DNA from 3 places in the Streptomyces sp. NPDC048291 genome. Region 1 is predicted to be linked to each of the others. Evidence: riboswitches for the same ligand, from Rfam matches in the RefSeq annotation. Region 1 holds a riboswitch; each other region holds the start of a gene.
The links. A riboswitch is a leader RNA that binds a small molecule or an ion and turns the genes downstream of it on or off. The one in region 1 is predicted to bind cyclic di-AMP.
Positions count from the first base shown of each region.

Region 2: another riboswitch for cyclic di-AMP. It lies ahead of ACGF5O_RS38380 (transglycosylase family protein); the one in region 1 lies ahead of ACGF5O_RS29260 (peptidoglycan DD-metalloendopeptidase family protein).
Region 3: another riboswitch for cyclic di-AMP. It lies ahead of ACGF5O_RS31615 (NlpC/P60 family protein); the one in region 1 lies ahead of ACGF5O_RS29260 (peptidoglycan DD-metalloendopeptidase family protein).

Region 1 covers NZ_JBICZC010000011.1:184,388-189,217, forward strand. The annotation lists gene ACGF5O_RS29255 (alpha-galactosidase) at 116-2,188, shown strand; cyclic di-AMP (ydaO/yuaA leader) riboswitch at 2,496-2,656, shown strand; gene ACGF5O_RS29260 (peptidoglycan DD-metalloendopeptidase family protein) at 2,661-3,614, shown strand; gene ACGF5O_RS29265 (SGNH/GDSL hydrolase family protein) at 3,859-4,644, shown strand; gene ACGF5O_RS29270 (TetR/AcrR family transcriptional regulator) at 4,689-4,830, opposite strand, start outside.
Region 2 covers NZ_JBICZC010000016.1:105,732-110,561, reverse strand. The annotation lists gene ACGF5O_RS38390 (cytochrome P450) at 1-883, shown strand, start outside; gene ACGF5O_RS38385 (transglycosylase family protein) at 1,061-2,059, shown strand; cyclic di-AMP (ydaO/yuaA leader) riboswitch at 2,254-2,427, shown strand; gene ACGF5O_RS38380 (transglycosylase family protein) at 2,432-3,115, shown strand; gene eno (phosphopyruvate hydratase) at 3,462-4,748, shown strand.
Region 3 covers NZ_JBICZC010000012.1:216,312-221,141, reverse strand. The annotation lists gene ACGF5O_RS31625 (lipoprotein) at 1-251, shown strand, start outside; gene ACGF5O_RS31620 (DUF1996 domain-containing protein) at 262-2,256, opposite strand; cyclic di-AMP (ydaO/yuaA leader) riboswitch at 2,664-2,839, shown strand; gene ACGF5O_RS31615 (NlpC/P60 family protein) at 2,850-4,830, shown strand, end outside.

The DNA of each region.
Region 1 (4,830 bases):
ATGAGTTGTCCACAGGCACCGCCTCGGCGGCCCATGACCCTTGCTTCCGGAGCCCGTGGCCCTTGATGATGTTGGTGCTTGAGCGGATCTGTTGGCCCCTGTGTGAGGTTTCTCGATGGTGGACATCGCCGAAAACGGTCGTACCTGGCTCCTGTCGGGCCCCGGCAGCAGCTACGCGCTGCATCTGACGGAGGCCGACGAACTGCTCCACCTGCACTGGGGCCCCAGGATCCGGCTCGCCGACGCCGAGGAGCTCAGCACCCGGGCGCTGCCCGGCTACTGGCCCTTCGAGTCCCCGCTGGACGGCCGTGAGGAGTACCCCGTCGAGGGCGGTCCCCGCTTCGTCCGCCCCGCGCTGTCCGTGCGGACCGACGAGCGCCGGGGCACCGAGTGGACCTTCGACTCCTACGTGGTCGAGGCGGACGAGCTCCGGCTGCGCTTCACGGACGACGGGATCGTCATCACCCTGCACTACCGGATGCGCGGCGACGTCGTCGAGCGGTGGGTGACCGTCGGCAACGAGGCACACGCGCGCCTGGAGCTGCTCCGCGCCGACCCCGCCACCTGGACGCTCCCCGACCGCGAGGGCTGGCGGCTCTCCCAGCTGCACGGCCGCTGGGCCGCCGAGTCCCGGCTGGTCAGTGCGCCGCTCACCTACGGCGAGAAGGTCATCGGCAGCCGCCGCGGCCACACCGGCCACCAGCACCTGCCCTGGGTCGCCCTCGACACCGACGCCACCGAGGAGCACGGCGAGGTCTGGGGCTGCGCCCTCGGCTGGTCCGGCTCCTGGCGCATCGCGGTCGCCCAACTCCCCGACGCGCGCGTGCAGATCACCGGCGGCGCCGGCTACGACGACTCGGGCCTGCTGATGCTGGCCGAGGGCGAGTCCTACACCAGTCCCGTCTTCGCGGGCCTCTGGTCCGACGGCGGCTTCGGCGGGGCCAGCCGCGCCTGGCACGCCTACCAGCGGGCGTACATCATCCCGGACGCCGACCAGGACCGGCCGGTGCTGTTCAACTCCTGGGAGGCCACCACCTTCGACATCTCCGAGGAGCAGCAGGCCACCCTCGCGCGCCGGGCCGCCGCGATCGGCGTCGAACTGTTCGTGGTGGACGACGGCTGGTTCGGCGCCCGCACCAGCGACCACGCCGGCCTCGGCGACTGGACGCCCAACCCCGACCGCTTCCCCAAGGGCCTCAAGCCCCTCGCCGACTACGTGCACGCCCTCGGCATGCAGTTCGGCATCTGGGTCGAGCCCGAGATGGTCAACGCGGACAGCGACCTGTACCGCGCGCATCCCGACTGGGTCCAGTACCAGCAGGGACGAAAGCGGACGGAACTCCGCAACCAGCTCGTCCTCAACCTCGCCCGCGAGGACGTCCAGGAGTACCTCTGGCAGCAGCTCGACACCCTGCTGTCCAGCGCCCCGATCGACTACGTGAAGTGGGACTTCAACCGCTGCTTCACGGACGCGGGTTGGCCCGGCGAGCCCTACCCGCAGCGCCTGTGGGTCGATCACGTGCGCGGGCTGTACGCCCTGCTCGACCGGATCCGCGCGGCCCACCCGAACGTCGCCATCGAGTCCTGCTCCGGCGGTGGCGGGCGGATCGACCTAGGGATCATGAGCCGTACCGACGAGGCGTGGACCTCCGACAACACCGACCCGCTGGACCGGCTGGCCATCCAGCACGGCTTCAGCCAGATCCACCCCGCCCGGGTGATGTCCGCCTGGGTCACCGACAGCCCGAACCACCAGCTCAACGGCCGGGTCAGCTCGCTGCGTTTCCGGTTCGTCAGCTCCATGGCCGGGGCGCTCGGTGTCGGCGGCGACCTCTCGGACTGGACCGAGGAGGAGCTCGCCGAGGCCGGTCGTTGGGTGGAGCTCTACAAGGAGATCAGGCCCCTGGTGCAGCGCGGCGACCAGTTCCGGCTGCGGCCGCCGGCGGGCGGGCTCAGCGCGGTGCAGTACACGCTCGGCGACGAGACCGTCGTCCTCGCCTGGCTGCAGGCGCAGAGCTACGGCGAGCCGGCGCCGGCGCTGCGGCTCCAGGGGCTCGACCCGGCAGCGTCGTACGAGTGCCTCGAAACGGGGGAATCGCACGGGGGTGCCGTGCTGTTGCATCACGGGCTGCGCACCGGGCTGAAGGGTGACCTGGATGCGGCAGTCATCCGTTTCCGGCGGATCTGACCTATCTGCCCGAATTGACACCTTAGTTCCAGCTCGTCATGGAATAAGAGGACGTGGCATGACGTGCGTGAGGAGCGTCATATTCGTGACCGTCCGTCGCGCGTCATGTTCACGTAATTCCGGCGCTTTCCAAGAAGGTTGGAAAGGCGAAAAGATCGGAATTCACGGAGGGTGACCGGGATTTCCGACAACGGATCAAGTGAAACGCGGATGGCGGGAAACGGATGCTTGTCCACGTCCGTCCCACTCGCTTACGTTCGCCACACATCCGGTCGGAACGCCGAATCCTGCCGCCGCCCGGAGTCCCCACACACACTCACCCGTGCCCGGCAGGAGCGGGGGACCCACCAGGTATGACCGCCTGTTCCGGTTCCCGGGACGGCTAGGGGTGTAGCCACGCCTTCCGGCGTGGCCGGGCAGCTCCAGCCCGAACCCGACAGCTCACCTCGCAGGCGCAGGAGAGGAATGCGCCATGCCCGCGAAGGGTAAGCACCGCCGCCCCAAGTCCCAGCGTTTCACCCGCTCGATGGCCGTCGCAGGAACCGGTGGCGCCGCGCTGGCTCTGCCGCTCATGGGGGCCACCGGTGCCCACGCGGCCACTCCGCAGTCCGTTTCCGAAAAGGCCACGCAGTCGCTTCCCGTGATCGAGAAGACCGCGGTGAAGCAGGCGCCCGCGGGGAATTCCGGTGCCGCGCATTCCGCGCACCGCGTCTACACGGTGGTGTCCGGCGACTATCTCTCGAAGATCGCCCGCGACCAGCACGTCCACGGCGGCTGGCACCGGATCTACGCCGACAACCGGGAGGCCGTCGGCGACAACCCCTCGCTGATCCACCCTGGCCTGAAGCTCACCCTCGGCGGCCGGCACGCCGCGACGACGGACTCCGGCTCCCGTTCACGGGTGCACTCGGACCCGCGGCCGTCCAGGTCGACCGCGTCCTCGTCCTCGGCCTCCTCGAACGGCACGACCGGTTCGAACGACTCGGCCGGTTCGGAAGGTTCGGTTGCGACCGCCTCCGGCTTCGCCCTCCCGGTCACGGGTGGTGCCATCGGCACCGGCTACCACGTGGCCGGCAGCATGTGGTCCAGCGGCTACCACACGGGCGTCGACTTCGTCGTCCCGACCGGCACCCCGGTCAAGGCCGTCGGCGCCGGTACGGTCGTCTCGGCCGGCTGGGGCGGCGCCTACGGCAACCAGGTCGTCATCCGGCTCGCCGACGGCTACTACGCGCAGTACGGCCACCTCTCCGCCCTGTCCGTCTCGGTCGGCCAGAGCGTGACCGCGGGCCAGCAGGTCGGCCTCTCCGGCGCGACCGGCAACGTGACCGGCCCGCACCTCCACTTCGAGATCCGCACCACCCCCGACTACGGCTCGGACGTGGACCCGGTCGCCTACCTCCGCGCCAAGGGCCTCGCCGTCGGCTGACCCGGCGCGCCGCCCACTGGTCCGACACGCACTCCGGAGGCCGGACCCCCGATCCCCGGGTCCGGCCTCCGGTGTTTGTCGACACCTCAACGCCGGTGCTCAGGGCCTTATTCCAAGATTGGCAAAGTATTTAAGGGTGTCTTATCTCACCGAGCGTCAACCCCTTATTACGGTCGCGTAGGTCACAGTCGAAGGTGAATCATGGTCCGATGTGGGAGACGATTCGAAGAGTGACAATGCATCAGTGATCGGGTCGTACGCAGCGGTGGGGGACAGCTTCACCGAGGGCGTGGGAGACCCCGGCCCCGACGGGGCGTTCGTCGGCTGGGCCGACCGGTTCGCGGTACTGCTGTCCGACCGGCGGCCCGAGGGCGACTTCGGCTACACCAACCTTGCCGTGCGCGGGAAACTGCTCGACCAGATCGTGGCGGACCAGGTGCCGCAGGCCCTGGAACTCGCCCCGGACCTGGTCTCCTTCTGCGCGGGCGGCAACGACATCATCCGCCCCGGCACCGACCCCGACGAGGTCGCGGAGCGGTTCGAGCGGGCCGTGGCCCAGCTGACCGAGGCCGTCGGCACGGTGCTGGTGACCACCGGGTTCGACACCCGGGGCGTGCCCGTCCTCAAGCACCTGCGCGGCAAGATCGCCACGTACAACGGACATGTCCGGGCCATCGCCGACCGCTACGGCTGCCCGGTCCTGGACCTGTGGTCCCTCAAGACCGTGCAGGACCGGCGCGCCTGGGACGGCGACCGCCTGCACCTGTCTCCCGAGGGGCACACGCGCGTGGCGCTGCGCGCCGGGCAGGTGCTCGGCGTCGAGGTACCTGCCGACCCCGACCAGCCCTGGCCCCCGCTGCCGCCCCGCGGCACCCTGGAGGTCCGCCGCGACGACGTGCACTGGGCCCGCGAGTACCTCGTCCCGTGGATCGGGCGCCGGCTGCGCGGCGAGTCGTCCGGCGACCACGTGACGGCCAAGGGCGCGCTCTCCCCTGACGACATCAAGATGCGGATCGCCTCCGTGGCCTGAGGCGGCACCGACGGGTAAGGGGCGGCCTCCTGGCGGGCCGCCCCTTACTCGTGCTCGGGCAGTCCCAGTTCGCGCGCCAGCGCCTCGTCGACCCACTCCTGCGCCCTGGCCCGGGGTACGGCGCCGGGGTACGACGTCAGCTGGACGGCGAGCCCGTCGAGCAGCGCGGTCAGCCGCAGCGCCGCC
Region 2 (4,830 bases), on a different contig from region 1:
CGACCGGCTCATCGACGGGTTCGCGGAGCGGGGCGAGGCCGACCTCATCCACGAGTTCGCCTTCCCGCTGCCCATCTACGCCATCTGCGACCTGCTCGGCGTCCCGCCCGAGGACCAGGACGACTTCCGGGACTGGGCGGGGATGATGATCCGGCACGGGGGCGGGCCGCGGGGCGGGGTCGCGCGGTCCGTGAAGAAGATGCGCGGATATCTGGCCGAGCTGATCCACCGGAAGCGGGAGGCGCTGCCCGCCGAGGCAGGTCCCGGCGAGGACCTCATCTCCGGGCTCATCCGGGCCTCGGACCACGGAGAGCACCTCACCGAGAACGAGGCCGCGGCCATGGCGTTCATCCTGCTGTTCGCCGGCTTCGAGACCACCGTCAACCTGATCGGGAACGGCACGTACGCGCTGCTCACCCACCCCGGGCAGCGGGCCCGCCTGCAGGAGTCCCTGGCCGCCGGCGAGCGCGGGCTGCTGGAGACCGGCGTCGAGGAACTGCTGCGCTACGACGGGCCGGTGGAGCTGGCCACCTGGCGGTTCGCCACCGAGCCGGTCGCGATCGGCGGGCAGCACATCGCCCCCGGCGACCCGGTCCTGGTCGTCCTGGCCGCGGCCGACCGGGACCCGGAGCGGTTCGCCGAGCCGGACACCCTCGACCTCGCCCGGCGGGACAACCAGCACCTCGGATACGGCCACGGCATCCACTACTGCCTGGGCGCCCCGCTCGCCCGCCTGGAAGGGCAGACCGCGCTCGCCGGTCTCCTCACCCGCCTTCCCGACCTGCGACTCGCGGTGGACGAGAGCGAGTTGCGGTGGCGCGGCGGGCTCATCATGCGCGGGCTGCGCACGCTGCCCGTGGAGTTCACGCCGACCGGCCGCTGAAGCCTCCACCTGCCCCTACGGGCAAAAGATGATTAGCGTTCAAGTCTGTGATCTTCACGTGATCTGCGCGGCATTAACTTGTGACAAGTGATCGTCTGCCGATACGTTCACCCCTCAGTACGGCGCCCTTGCGGGACCCGCCGTGCCGGTCACCGCTGTCGCTCGAAAGGTTTCCGCATGCTCTCCGGGAACGGTCGTCACCGTCGCCCCCGCCAGGCTCCGGCGCTCCTCGTCGCGGCCGGGGTGACCGGCTCCGCCATCGCCCTCCCGCTCCTCGGCGCGGTGAACGCCAGCGCGGCCGACGGCTCCACCTGGGACCAGGTGGCCGAGTGCGAGAGCGGCGGTTCCTGGAGCGCCGACAACGGCACCGGCTACTACGGCGGTCTCCAGATCTCCCTGGACGACTGGAGCGAGTACGGGGGCCTGGAGTACGCCGGCACCCCCGACCAGGCGAGCCGTTCGCAGCAGATCGCGGTCGCCGAGAAGATGCTCGCCGACCAGGGCACCAAGGCCTGGCGGACCTGCGCCCTGATCGCCGGACTCTCGTCCGACGACGCGTCGGTGAACGTCGACACGGGCCTCGGCGACTCGAGTGATTCGTCCGGTTCCTCCGACTCGTCGGACTCGTCCTCGGGGCTGTCGGACTCGTCCTCGTCCTCCGGTTCCGACTCCTCCTCGGGCGCCGCGGACTCCGGGAGCGAGTCCGCCACCCCCTTGCCGAGCGCGAGTGCCGACAGCGACTCCAAGGCGGACAGCTCCGGCAAGTCCAGCAAGACGGACAAGTCGGAATCGTCCAAGTCCGGCTCGGATGCCGACGCTTCGAAGGCGAGCGGGAGCCCTGCCGTCTCCGAGTCCGACGACTCGGACAATTCGTGGCAGACCGGTGGCTCTTGGAGCCTGGTCGACACGGGCGCCGTCGGCAGTGGCGGCAAGCACCGTGGCGGCTCGGCGGACGAAAGCGTGACAAACGGTCAGGGCTCCGCCTCCAACGGCCGGCACGCCTCCCGCGACAGCGGCACCTACACCGTCCGTGACGGCGACACCCTCGCCTCCATCGCCGACTCCCTTGACCTCGACGGCGGATGGCGCGCGCTCTACGACGCGAACAAGGCCGACATCGGCACCGACCCGAACGCCATCGCTCCCGGTCAGACCCTGAAACTCGGCAGCGAATAGGGCGAAAAGCGGCGGGAGTTGGCGCCCCGCTTCGAGCCGAATGTCCGTTTTGGTGAAAGTGTGGGATGAGTCTCAGAAGCCCTGATCATCTTTGAAATTCACCGGATCGCCTGTTTACGGTCAAGGCCGCTCGTCACCACGAGCCCCGGCCGTCGCAACGCCGAGTCCTGCCAGCGGCCGTCCGGGAACAGTCGTCGCGTCATGCGCCGTAGGCAGGAGCGGGGGACCCAAGGTAAGTGCCGGGACCGGTGGTTGAGGCCGCCGATCCGGCTCGGGGTGAAGCCGCGCACCGACACACGGTGTGCGGCCGGGCAACTCAACCGGCCCGAACCCGACAGCTCACCTCGCAGGCGTCGGTGAGGGGATCGATCCATGCTGTTCTCCGGCAAGGGCAAGCACCGCCGTCCGTCCAAGGCCGTCCGCGCCATCGCCGTCGCCGGTGTCACCGGCGTCGCCGTCGCCGCGCCGCTGATGGCGGCCGGCAGCGCCTCCGCCGCCACCGCCTCCGAGTGGGACACCGTCGCCCAGTGCGAGTCCGGCGGCAACTGGTCCATCAACACCGGCAACGGCTACTACGGCGGTCTCCAGTTCTCCGCCTCCACCTGGGCCGCGTACGGCGGCACGCAGTACGCCGCGCAGGCCAACCAGGCCAGCAAGGCGCAGCAGATCACGATCGCCGAGAAGGTCCTCGCCGCGCAGGGCAAGGGTGCCTGGCCGGTCTGCGGCACGGGCCTGTCCGGCGCCGCCTACACCGGCGGCAGCGCCGGCTCGACCAGCTCCTCGTCGAGCAGCAGCACCGGCACCCGCTCGACCGACACCCAGGCCGCCTCCCGCTCCGCCGAGCGCCCGGCCGCCAAGAAGACCGTCACCACCCCGACCGGCAAGAAGGTCAAGAAGGGCGACGGCGAGTACAAGGTCGTCAAGGGCGACACCCTCAGCTCGATCGCCGAGAAGCACAAGGTCAAGGGCGGCTGGCAGGCGCTGTTCAAGCTGAACAAGGACATCGTCGACGACGCCGACTTCATCTACCCGGGCCAGCAGCTGCACCTGAAGTAAGACCCAGCTGAACCACAGCCCCCACACAGCCGTGGTCCCCATAGTGGGGACCACGTGAGGGTCACCCCCGTCCCCCACGAGCCCCCGCTCCGGTGCGTTTTCCCCCGAACGCACCGGGGCGGGGTTTCTCTTTGCGGTCAGGCTCCGTGGCCCGCTCTTCTTCCGTTCTTCATCGGGACCCCCTTTGTTCCGCGCGTGAACAATGAGTACCGTCAGTGTGTCCACGGGCCGGTCGGTCGTGCCGGCCGACGGCCCTCGGACGGTTAGGCTCTAGTCGCAAGGCTGAGCAAGGGCCGACGAGGCCCGCGTGCGCCCCGCACAACCAGCGTCACATCCCAAGAAGGAGATGCTCGTGCCGTCCATCGACGTCGTCGTAGCCCGGGAAATCCTGGACTCCCGAGGCAACCCCACGGTCGAGGTCGAGGTCGGCCTCGACGACGGCAGCACGGGTCGTGCCGCCGTCCCGTCCGGCGCCTCCACCGGTGCCTTCGAGGCCATCGAGCTCCGTGACGGCGACCCCAACCGCTACCTGGGCAAGGGTGTCGAGAAGGCCGTCCTCGCCGTCATCGAGCAGATCGGCCCGGAGCTCGTCGGCTACGACGCCACCGAGCAGCGCCTGATCGACCAGGCCATGTTCGACCTGGACGCCACCGACAACAAGGGCTCGCTCGGCGCCAACGCCATCCTCGGCGTCTCCCTCGCCGTCGCGCACGCCGCCTCCGAGGCGTCCGACCTGCCGCTGTTCCGCTACCTCGGCGGCCCGAACGCGCACCTGCTGCCCGTTCCGATGATGAACATCCTCAACGGCGGCTCGCACGCGGACTCCAACGTCGACATCCAGGAGTTCATGATCGCCCCGATCGGCGCGGAGTCCTTCTCCGAGGCGCTGCGCTGGGGTGCCGAGGTCTACCACACCCTGAAGAAGGTCCTGAAGAGCAAGGGCCTGGCCACCGGCCTCGGCGACGAGGGCGGCTTCGCCCCGAACCTGGAGTCGAACCGCGCCGCGCTCGACCTCATCCTGGAGGCGATCAAGCAGGCCGGTTACGTCCCCGGCGAGCAGATCGCGCTCGCGCTCGACGTCGCCGCGTCCGAGTTCTACAAGGACGGCAAGTACGAGTTCGAGGGCAAGTCCCGCTCGGCCGCGGAGATGACCGAGTACTACGAGGAGCTCGTCGCCGCGTACCCGCTGGTCTCCATCGAGGACCCGCTGTTCGAGGACGACTGGGCGGGCTGGAAGGTCCTCACCGACAAGCTCGGCGACAAGGTGCAGATCGTCGGCGACGACCTGTTCGTCACCAACCCGGAGCGCCTGGCCCGCGGCATCGAGGAGGGCACCGCCAACGCCCTGCTGGTGAAGGTGAACCAGATCGGTTCGCTGACCGAGACCCTGGACGCCGTCGAGCTCGCCCAGCGCAACGGCTTCAAGTGCATGATGTCGCACCGCTCCGGCGAGACCGAGGACGTCACCATCGCCGACCTCGCCGTCGCCACCAACTGCGGCCAGATCAAGACCGGCGCCCCGGCCCGCTCCGAGCGCGTCGCCAAGTACAACCAGCTGCTGCGCATCGAGGAGATCCTCGACGACGCGGCGGTGTACGCGGGCCGCAGCGCCTTCCCGCGCTTCAAGGGCTGAGCCTCACAGAGTCAAGGCTCAGCCAGTCGTACGTACGTCCCCGTACCCGGTCCCGTACCGTGTCCGGGGACGTACGCACGTG
Region 3 (4,830 bases), on a different contig from region 1:
CATTCGTGGCCGCCGAGCGCAACACGAGCGGGGCGACGTACCGGACCTTCACCGCGGGCGGGCTCTCCGGGATACGGGTCGACTACCTGTACACCAGCAAGCTGCTGGAGGAGACCAAGAAGGAGTCCGCGCTCGCCGTGGTCACCCCGAAGGGTCCCGTCGTACTGCACCTGGGCGGGCTCGACAGCGCGGAGCACGACGAGATGCTCCCCGCGTTCGAGCTCGCCCAGGACACGCTGCGCAGCAGGTGAGAAGGGCCCGTCAGATCCGGTTCCGCTTGGTGCGCCAGAGCAACGCGGCCCCGGAGGCCAGCAGCAGGCCGCCGAAGACCGCGGGCCACAGGTGGGCGCCGGTCTCGGCGAGACCGCCCTGGACGGCCTGGGGCTCGGTCTGGGGCTCCGTCCCGGAACCGGCGCCCGGGCTCTCCTGACCGGCCGGGACGGCGACCGCGGTGCCGGTCGGCGCGGCGGTGCCATTGGCGGCGGGCGCCTCGGTGTCGGGCCGCTGTGTCGGCTCGCTGATCACGCCGCCGCCGGACGACTTCGTGGTCGACGTCTTCTTCGGCGACGGAGTCGCGTAGACCCTCGGCAGTTCACTGCCGCCGGAGCCGGAGCCGGAGCCGGGAGCGGTGGCGGTCTCGGTGGCCGGGGTGCCGGCCGGCGGCTCGGACGAGGGCTGGTCGGCCGGGGGCTGCTCGGACGGCGGCTGCTGGGTCGCCGGCTCGGACGGCTCGGCGCTCTGCGACTCGGCCGGCGGCTCGACCGGGCTCGCGGTGTCGCTCGGCTGGGACGGCTCCGCGCTCTGGGTCGGCGGCTGCTCGTCGGCGCCCGCCCCGCAGGTGCGGCCGGAGTTGATGCAGTCGACCATCTTCCGCATCAGGCTGTCGTCGAAGACGTTGATGAAGTCGCCGTGGTCGGTGACCGGCTTGTGCAGCTGCTCGGGGAACGAGTCCACCGCGAACAGCGGGACCGTACGGCCGCCGTCCTGGAGGCTCGGCGCGTCCACGGCGTAGACGATGCGCTGCACCAGCTGCGGGATGGCCTCGAAACCGGCCGGGCAGCTGCCGTCCGCGGCCTCGAACGCCACGTGGGTGCGGTGGTTGGCGCTGTCGATGTTCCGGCCGTCCCAGCAGCTCTGGAACCTGAACGTGCGCACGACGTCGCTGCCGGAGGGGCAGAGCGGGTACTTGTCCTTGAGCTGCCGGTTCTCGTAACCGGTGCAGCTCCAGGAGGCGTTGGCGTTGGCCGGGCCGTTGACGAACGCCTTGGCGTCGCCGGTGATGATGCGCAGCAGCCGCGGCATCTCGGTGACCTTGGAGGTGGGGTTGCCCTCGAAGGTCAGCGTGACCTCCTTCGCCGTGACGATCTGCCCGGCGTTGCCCTCGGTGCCGCCGCCCGGCTTGTCGGCGTCCCGCTCCTGCTTGCCGTTCTGCAGCCGCAGCACCGGCCAGTAGTACGTGGACCTGTCGCCCTGGTCCGCGCAGCTGGTGTCGGCGTTCGCGAGGTCCTGGTCACTGGCGAAGGCGTTGTTGGACTGGTTGCCGATGTAGTCGTGGAAGTGGTGGGCGCCGTTGGAGACGCCGGGCGCGACGATCACGTTGTCCGAGTTGAACAGGCCGTTGGCGTTGACACCGCAGCTGGAGGAGAAGGTGCCCGTGGAGCCGCCGGACTGTTCGGCCGGGGTCGTGACGTTCGGCTGGACCGAGGTGATGTCCGCGTAGTCGGCGGCGACCGGCCCGTTGCCGCCCTGGCCGCCGGCGCCGGTGCCGGCGCTCTGGCTCGGCGCCGCGCTGTCCTGGCCGCCCTGGCTCGGCGTGGCGCCGCCGGTCGGGGTCGCCGACTGCCCGTCGCCCTGGTTCGAGGAGCGCAGGGTGCAGGCGGCGAGGTCGTCGAGGCCCTGCGGGCGGTCGCCCTCGCGGCCGATGGCGTCGGCGATGCGCTGGATCGACTCGGACCGCTTCTCCTTGAGCGGGTCGATGATCGACTGGCCGGCGAAGCCGGGGTCCTGCTCGATCTCGGCGGCGGACTGCGTGAGTTGCTGGTAGGCGGCGGCGATCTGCTGGTCCAGCTGGGCGAGTTCACGGTCGACGTCGGCCCGGGCGCCGTCGGGCACCGCCGTCAGCCTGCTGCCGATGTCGGGGCAGTAGATCGTGGGCGCGGACAGCACCTGACCGGTGGCGACCTGGTCCTGGCCGCCGCCGTTCTCGGTGGCCGAGGCATAGACGTTCACCGCGACCAGTCCTCCACCGCCGAGCATCAGGGCGACCGCTGCGAAGGTCGCTCGTTGTGCGCCGGTCGGGCGTCTGCGCCTGTTGCGTCTCAAGGTCGTTCCCCTGCGTGTCGTGGGCGGCCGGGCATGGAAATCCCCGGCCTAATACGACAGCCGGCGCCACGGTGTTCAACGGACCCACGAATTCACGGTGACCTCACAGGAAGCGGGTGTCCCGGAAGCGGCGGAACGCGACCGACGGCAACGCCTCGGTGACCCTGCGAATGCACTGGATGCGCGCCAAATGCCGTGCCGTACGGTCGAGTTCCGAACGCTAAGACGAACATCACAAATACGTATCGGACATTAGCCACTTCAACCTTCACACGAGTGACACAAGTTGGCTAAGTTGACGGGCAAGCCGTTCGGCTCCCCCCGGCGATTCCCGTCGGGCCGCGCGGCCTCCGCCGAGTCCGGTGCCCCTCAGGGGCGGATCCGGAGCCGGGGACCCAACCGATCACTGGGGTGAATCGGCCGGTCGTCCGCAAGGACAGCGGCCGTAGGGCATGCCTTCCGGATTCGACCGCCCGAACCCGACAGCTAACCCGGTAGGCGGAGTACGGAAGGAGCACGACCCCTCAATGGCGCCCGAAAGCCGTGACGAGGTTCGACAGCGGATCGACAGCCTCTACGACCAGGCCGAGAACGCCACCGGGAACTACAACGCCACCCGTGCGATGAGCGGGGGCTCGCGCTCACGCGGTGTTCCGCTGTTCAAACGGACCCGTCGCGACGACCCGGGCCTCGACAACATCGCCAGGGAGTGGTTCGAGGGGGCGCGTTCGAGGCTGGGGCCGAGCGTTCCGGCCGCGCTGCCCACCGACCGGCAGCCCAACCGGCCCGGCCCGCGCCGGCCCCTCAGCGCCATGGCCGCCGACCTGCTCGGCCAGCTCGAGGACTCCGGCCCGGCCCGGCTGGAGCTGACCGCGGGGCCGTCCGCGCAGAGCGAGATCGAGGTCGTCCGCGAACTGCCGTCGCGCCCGAGGCTGGAACTGACGGCGGGGCCCGCCGCGGCGGTGCCCGCGGTGCCTTCGGGTGCGCCGAGGGCGCTGCCCGCCGCCGGGCCGCAGCGGCCCACGCCGGGTGCCTCCAAGACCAAGAACCAGCTCAAGCTCGCCAAGGCGCGCGAGGTGCTGTCCCAGCGCACCGGGCAGCGCGCGATCGCCGCCCTCGACCCGGCGCCGGTCCCGGTCCAGATCCCGGTCGCCCAGGCCGCTGGGCCGGCGCCCAGCCCCTGGCCCACGCCCGAGGCGCAGGCCCCGGCGCAGCCGTGGCAGGCTCCCCCCGTCGGCATACCGAACCAGCGCACCGGCAGCGGTTCCTTCCGGGCCGACTCCCGCGCGGCCACCCGCGCGCTCCCGGCGGTGACCGAGACCGGCGGCATCCCGATCGTGTCCCCGTCGGACACCGGCACCTTCCGCATCATGACCCCGGGGGGCGCCGACAGCGCCCCGACGCGCGCCGCAGCCGACTCCACCGGCTTCCGTGTCATGACCCCCGGAAGCGCAGACAGCACCCCGCCCCGCGCCGCGGCCGACTCCACCGGCTTCCGCGTCATGACCCCGGGCGGCTCGGGCGGCGGGACCTACCAGACCGGGCCGGCCATGGACGCGGGTGCCGCCCAGGCTCCGGCCCCGTCCCCGGGGGACTCCGGCTCCTTCCGCATCATGACGCCGGGCGCCACGGGCTCGTTCCCGATGCCGACCCCGGCCGACGGGGGCACTTTCCCTGCCGCGGACCCCCTGGGCGCGAGCGTCTTCCCGACGGCGGATCCCATGGCGAGCACCAGCGTCTTCCCGACCGCGGACCCGATGGCGAGCACGAGTGTCTTCCCGACCGCGGCTCCCACGAACACGGGCGCCTTCCCGACCGCCGACCCCATGAACGGCGGCGGCGCCTTCCCGACCGCGGCGCCCGCCGTTCCCCCGGCCGCTCCCGCCCCGATGGACCTCGGCGGCTATCGGGTCATGTCGCCGAACGCGCCCGCCGCCTACGCCGACATCCCCCCGGCCGCCGCCGACACCGCCTACGCCAACGGCGCGTACCCCGCGGCGGCCCCCGCGGCCCCGATGGCCGCCATGCCGCCGGCCGCGCCCTTCGCCGCGGCACCCGCCGCCGACAACATGTACGGCACCTACGCGGCAGGCATGCAGCCCGCCGAGGGCGCCTACGCCTACGCCGCCACCACGGCCATGCCGACGGCGATGGCAGCGCCCGCCGCCGCGATGCCCGCGCCGATGACCATGCCCATGCCCATGCCCATGGCAGCACCGATGCAGGCCCCGATGGCAGCGCCCCCCGCACCGGCCGCGCCCGCGATGCCCGCGATGCCGACGGCCATGACCGCGCCGCCCGAGGCGATGATGGCCGCCGCGCCCGCCATGGCGATGCCCATGGCCGCGCCCGCCCCGGCCGCCCCGGTCTTCACCCCCCCGCTCCCCACCACGCCCCTGCCGACCGCACCCGCGCAGGTCGCCGCACCGGTGCCCGCCCCGGCCGCCCCGGCGCCCGGCGCCTACGCCGACCCCGCTGCCTTCGTCCAGCCGGGCGCCGGGGCCGAGC